Hydrogenophilus thermoluteolus: one gene and its partner. The protein of the gene in region 2 binds, or shares a complex with, the protein of the main gene of each other region. Links are inferred from orthologs where the notes say so. Each region holds a gene or a part of one and is shown on either strand. Other genes may lie near its edges.

Region 1 (3,051 bases), 770 kb from region 2 along the record:
TTTGGCTACGAAGCCGTTTGTAGTGGTTGTAGACGGCCACCGACAAGACTTTTTTGGCGTAATCCTGGCCGATCACGTATTGATCGAGGTACGCAACCAGTTCGGCAGGAGTCGGCAGCTTTTGTTGCTCGAACGGCGCCGTTGCTGCGCCGCCGTCCAGTTCGCCTTGGCCCAAATCGTCGTCCAAAATCGCCTGATAGGCGTCTTGAACACAGTAGTTGCAAATGTAAAGGCCGCTTGGCCCCGCCAAAAGGTGATCGACTTCGTCTTGGGTGCGGCCGCAGAACGAACATTTGAGGTCGCGGTTTCGAGATCGCGCCATCGTTTACTCCTCGCCGCGGCGGGTGAGCACTTTGTCCGCGAGACCGTACTGCACCGCTTCTTCGGCCGACATGAAGTTGTCCCGCTCGGTGTCGCGTTCGATCTTTTTGATGCTCTGCCCAGTGTGGTGCGCAAGCAGTTCGTTCAACCGTGCCTTGAGTTTGAGGATTTCTCGGGCGTGGATTTCGATGTCGGTGGCCTGCCCCTGAACACCGCCCAACGGTTGGTGGATCATCACGCGGGCGTTGGGCAGCACGAAACGCTTCCCTTTGGCGCCCGCAGCAAGAAGGAATGCCCCCATACTCGCGGCTTGGCCGATGCAGAGCGTGGAGACGTCGGGTTTGATGAACTGCATGGTGTCATAGATCGCCATACCAGCCGTCACCGAACCTCCGGGGGAGTTGATGTAGAAGTGGATATCCTTGTCGGGGTTTTCGGACTCCAGGAAAAGCAGCTGCGCAACAACCAGGTTCGCAACCGCATCGTTTACGGGCCCCACCAGGAACACCACCCGCTCTTTGAGAAGCCGCGAGTAGATGTCGTAGGCCCGTTCGCCCCGACCACTTTGTTCGATCACCATGGGCACCAGGCCCAGGTTATAGAGATCCAATCCCAGAGGTTCGCTCATACCGGTTCACTTTCCTTTCGTTGTTCAAGCGGCGACGTTGGGGTTCATGAACGATTCGAAATCGCGCGGTTCCTCTTTCACCGTCATCCGCTCGAGCGCCCACCCGACGACGTTGTTTTCGATCACCACCGCTTCGGCGTTACCCAGGCGCTGCGGATTTTCATAGTACCACTTCACGAGCGCCTGTGGGTCGTCGTAGTTTTGCGCCATCTCTTCGATGAGCGCGCGCACCTGATCCGGTTTCGCAACGAGTTCGAACTGTTTGACGATCTCCGCAATCAGTAGGCCAAGACGCACACGGCGCTGCGCTTCTTCTTCGAACCACTTGGGATCGACGGGGAGGTTATCCACCTTCATCCCGCGCATTTGAAGGTCGCGCTTCGCGTTTTCGGCCAACGTTTGGGCTTCGCTTGCCACCAAACTTTGCGGGACGGGGAAATCGTGTTTCGCCAACAGGTGGTCGAACACTTGACGCTTGACCTCGCTGTCGATACGCGCTTTGACCTCCCGCTCGAGGCTCGCGCGAATCTCGTCGCGCATTTTTGCGACGTCACCGTCTTCGATTCCGAGCGATTTCGCGAACTCGGCGTCCACTTCGGGCAACTGCGGCGCTTCGACTTTCTTCACGGTCAGTTCGAATTGCGCCGTCTTGCCAGCCAAGTGTTCGGCGCCATAATGTTCTGGGAAGGTGACGTCGAACGTCTTTTTTTCACCCGCTTTGAGACCGACTGGTGCGGTATCGAATTCGGGCAGCAGGCGGCTTTCGCCGATCACGTAAACGTAGTCGGTTGCGCTGCCCCCTTCGAAGGGTTCCCCGTCGAGCGTACCGACGAAATCGACGGTGACGCGATCCCCTTTTTCGGCGGGCCGATCCACTTCGACAAACGTCGCGCGTTGTTTGCGCAGCACCTCGATCGTGCGCTCGACCGCGGCATCATCGACTGTGACCACCGGCTTGACGACTTCGACCTCTTTGAGATCGACGATCTCGATTTCGGGGTAGATTTCGAACGCGGCTTCGACGACGAATTCCCCTTCCGCAGCGGGTTCATCACCCACTGGATCGATTCGATAGCCACCCGCTACCCGGTATTCGCCTTGCTGGATCGCTTCGGTGAGCGCCTTTTCGATCGCTTTGGAGAGCGCCTCCGAACGGGCTTCGCTGCCATACATCCGCTCGACGAGTTTGAGTGGCACCTTCCCGGGGCGAAAACCCGGCATTTTCACACTGCGCGCATACTGTTTGATGAGCCGCTGCGTTTCGTTCGCGATCTGTTCAGCCGGAATGCGAAGCGTCACTTTCCGTTCCAACGGGTTCGCTGCCGCTTCCGCCGCAGGGGCCGCTTCCGTGTTCGGTTCCAAGTTCTGAACGTTTTGGTCTTCCATCCGTTTTTCCTTGCTTTGCGGTATGCTAAGCGGATAATTTTAGCATAAGGAAAATGGCGAAAGTGACGGTGAAACGAGAAGCACGGCTGTTGCTGACGGTGAACGCGATTCGGGCGCTCGAAGCGCGTTTTCTGCCGCACATTCCATTGATGCAACGGGCTGGCGCGGCGCTCGCGAACCACTTGCGCCGGTGGGCCGAACAGGGTCATCGCATCGTCTTGCTTTGCGGCCCGGGCAATAATGGCGGTGACGGACTCGTTGCCGCTACGCGCTTGCACGAGCTAGGGTTTTCCGTGACGGTCGTGGCCCTTGAACCATCCGAACGCATCTCCCCGGAAGCGAGAACTGCCTGGCAGGATTGGCGTGCTTCTGGCGGCGAGACACACAACGCGCCGCCACCACTCGTGGCCGATCGCCCACCGGTAATCGTCGATGCGCTCTTTGGTATTGGTCTGACACGACCGATCACGGGCCCATACCGGGAGTGGATTCATTGGGCATTGAGCCAAACGGCGATTCGGGTTGCGGTCGACGTGCCGAGCGGGCTGGACGCCGACACGGGCATGCGGGTCGGTGATGCCGTTTTTGAAGCCCACGAGACCGTGACCTTTCTTGCCGACAAACCGGGGCTCCATACCCACGACGGGCCGGACGTCGCCGGAGTGGTTACCGTTTACCCTTTGGGTCTGAATGACGAGATCGCCGCACAATGCAGC
Region 2 (2,884 bases):
ATCGACGAAGTGCAGGACGTCTATCGCCTCCAGGGGGTTCGGATCAACGACAAGCACATCGAAGTGGTCGTGCGGCAGATGCTGCGTCGCGTGGTGATTACCGACCCCGGTGACTCGCGTTTCCTTCCCGAGGAGCAGGTCGAGCGTGCCGAGGTGTTGATCGAGAATGCGCGCCTCGAGAAAGAGGGGAAAGTCCCGGCGAAATACGAGAACCTGCTGCTTGGGATCACCAAGGCGTCGCTCTCCACCGACTCCTTCATCTCCGCGGCATCGTTCCAGGAGACCACCCGGGTGCTCACCGAAGCGGCGATCATGGGCAAGCGCGACGAGTTGCGTGGCCTCAAAGAGAACGTGATCGTTGGCCGCCTCATCCCGGCGGGGACGGGGTTGGCGCATCACCGCGCGCGACGGCGCCGCAGTCGCATCGAGCAAGCGGAAGAGACTTGGAATGCAATCACCTCCGATGCGTCGTAAGGGAAACGTCCTGCGCTTGACGCGCAGGACTTTACAAGGTATGATTGCGCGTTTTATTGTCGGGCCAATCGTAGTCTGACTCGGATCTATTGGAGAACAGAAGATGCCAACCATCAACCAGTTGGTGCGTCGTCCGCGGAAAACGGCGCCCGAAAAGAGCAAAGTGCCGGCGTTGCAGGGATGTCCGCAAAAACGAGGCGTGTGTACGCGCGTCTATACCACGACGCCGAAAAAGCCGAACTCGGCCCTTCGTAAGGTCGCGAAAGTGCGTTTGACCAACGGTTACGAGGTGATTTCGTACATCGGCGGCGAAGGGCACAATCTGCAAGAACACTCGGTGGTGCTGATTCGTGGCGGCCGGGTGAAAGACCTGCCGGGTGTGCGTTACCACATCGTGCGCGGTTCGCTCGACTTGCAAGGGGTCAAGGACCGTAAGCAAGGGCGTTCCAAGTACGGGGCGAAGCGTCCGAAGCCGGGCGCCGCTGCGGGCAAGAAATAACCATTTTTGAAGGGAAACGGATATGCCGCGTCGTCGCGAAGTACCCAAGCGTGAGATTTTGCCGGATCCGAAGTTCGGCAACGTCAATGTCTCGAAGTTCGTCAATGTGATCATGGTCTCCGGCAAGAAGTCGGTGGCCGAGCGTATCGTCTATGGCGCTTTCGAGATCATCGCCAGCAAGACCAACAAAGATCCGCTCGAAGTCTTTTCGGCGGCGATCGAAAACGCCAAGCCGCTTGTCGAAGTGAAGTCGCGCCGGGTTGGCGGGGCGAACTATCAAGTTCCGGTCGAAGTGCGCCCGTCGCGCCAGCTGGCATTGTCGATGCGTTGGTTGCGGGAAGCGGCGCGCAAGCGGTCGGAAAAGACGATGGCGCAGCGTTTGGCGGCCGAATTGATGGAAGCGGCGGAAGGGCGCGGCGGCGCGATGAAGAAGCGCGACGAAGTGCATCGTATGGCCGAGGCCAACAAGGCGTTTGCCCATTTCCGCTTCTGATTGTCGATAAGATTACGTAAGCCCTCGGGTGAGGGCTTGAGTTGTTGTTCGTTCAAAGGATAGAACCGTGGCACGGAAAACGCCCATCGAACGCTACCGGAATATCGGGATCTCGGCGCACATCGACGCCGGGAAAACCACGACGACCGAGCGAATTCTCTTTTATACCGGCGTGAACCACAAGATCGGTGAGGTTCACGACGGTGCTGCAACGATGGACTGGATGGAGCAGGAACAAGAGCGCGGGATCACGATCACCTCGGCGGCAACGACCTGCTTCTGGCGCGGGATGGACATGCAATTCCCGGAATACCGGTTCAACATCATCGATACCCCGGGGCACGTCGATTTCACGATCGAAGTCGAGCGCTCGATGCGCGTGCTCGACGGTGCGTGTATGGTTTACTGTGCGGTCGGTGGCGTGCAGCCGCAGTCGGAAACGGTATGGCGGCAGGCGGAAAAATACCGTGTGCCTCGTCTCGCGTTCGTCAACAAGATGGACCGGCAAGGAGCCAACTTCTTCCGTGTCTATGAGCAGATGCGGGAGCGGCTCAAAGCCAACCCGATACCTATCGTCATTCCGATCGGTGCCGAAGAGAACTTCGTCGGGGTCGTCGACCTCATCAAGATGAAAGCAATTCACTGGGATGAGGCGTCGCAAGGGACGAAGTTCGAGTATTACGATATCCCAGCTGAGTTGCGCGACCAAGCCGAAGAGTGGCGGGAAAAGATGATCGAAGCCGCCGCCGAAGCGAACGAAGAGTTGATGAACGCGTACCTCGAAAACGGGACGCTGAGTGAGGAGCAGATCGTCGCTGGGTTGCGTCAGCGGACCATTGCGTGCGAAATCCAACCGATGCTCTGCGGCTCTGCGTTCAAGAACAAAGGCGTTCAGCGCATGCTCGACGCCGTGGTCGAATTTCTCCCCTCTCCGGTGGATATCCCGCCGGTGCAAGGGACCGACCTGGACGGCAATCCGGCTGAGCGTCGCGCCAGTGACGATGAGAAATTCTGTGCGCTCGCGTTCAAATTGATGACCGACCCCTACGTCGGGCAGCTCACCTTCTTGCGCGTCTATTCGGGGGTTTTGAGCTCCGGCGATACGGTCCTCAACTCGAACAAAAACAAAAAAGAGCGCATCGGTCGCCTCTTGCAAATGCACGCGAACAACCGAAATGAGATCAAAGAGGTGCGTGCGGGCGACATTGCGGCCGCAGTCGGGCTCAAAGAGGTGATCACTGGGGAAACCCTGTGCGATCCGGCCGCGCCGATCAAGCTGGAATCGATGCAGTTCCCTGAGCCGGTGATTCACGTCGCGGTCGAACCCAAATCGAAGGCCGACCAAGAAAAAATGGGGATCGCACTGCAGCGCCTTGCGATGGAAGACCCGTCGTTCCGAGTGCGTACCGATGAAGAGT

What was found. The genes of interacting proteins can lie anywhere in the genome.
Region 1: the proteins of rpsG (region 2) and tig are in contact, whole or in part, in a crystal structure (PDB 3GTY), measured with the Thermotoga maritima proteins. The link is inferred for Hydrogenophilus thermoluteolus from one-to-one orthologs. Residues at the interface, in WP_004081843.1 of Thermotoga maritima: Lys34, Lys52, Lys55, Glu59, Arg62, Gln63, Glu66, Asn67, Lys69, Val71, Arg95, Ala109, Lys110, Lys111, Gly112, Arg113, Pro114, Glu117, Glu121, Ile124, Ala125, Tyr127, Asn128, Asn129, Thr130, Gly131, Lys135, Asp139, Arg142, Met143; in WP_004081061.1 of Thermotoga maritima: Glu122, Val124, Val129, Leu130, Tyr133, Glu188, Gly259, Ile262, Tyr263, Glu266, Ser270, Glu273, Gln274, Glu277, Arg308, Gln311, Ile312, Ser315, Tyr316, Glu325, Arg329, Arg336, Leu363, Phe366, Trp367, Arg373, Leu377, Arg381, Leu384, Glu387.

What each region holds. Positions count from the first base shown.
Region 1 is NZ_AP018558.1:1,193,779-1,196,829, forward strand. The notes cover bases 155-3,051. They hold tig (trigger factor), read right to left. Parts: upstream 2,336-3,051; coding sequence 974-2,335; downstream 155-973. Other genes in these bases: clpX (ATP-dependent protease ATP-binding subunit ClpX), read right to left, coding at 155-322; clpP (ATP-dependent Clp endopeptidase proteolytic subunit ClpP), read right to left, coding at 326-949; HPTL_RS05800 (NAD(P)H-hydrate dehydratase), read left to right, coding at 2,389-3,051. Outside these bases: more of clpX, read right to left, coding at 1-154. UniProt on the Bacillus subtilis protein: Involved in protein export. Acts as a chaperone by maintaining the newly synthesized protein in an open conformation. Functions as a peptidyl-prolyl cis-trans isomerase.
Region 2 is NZ_AP018558.1:425,036-427,919, forward strand. Bases 1-2,730 are described here. They hold rpsG (30S ribosomal protein S7), read left to right. Parts: upstream 1-995; coding sequence 996-1,466; downstream 1,467-2,730. Other genes in these bases: rpoC (DNA-directed RNA polymerase subunit beta'), read left to right, coding at 1-474; rpsL (30S ribosomal protein S12), read left to right, coding at 578-973; fusA (elongation factor G), read left to right, coding at 1,534-2,730. Outside these bases: more of fusA, read left to right, coding at 2,731-2,884.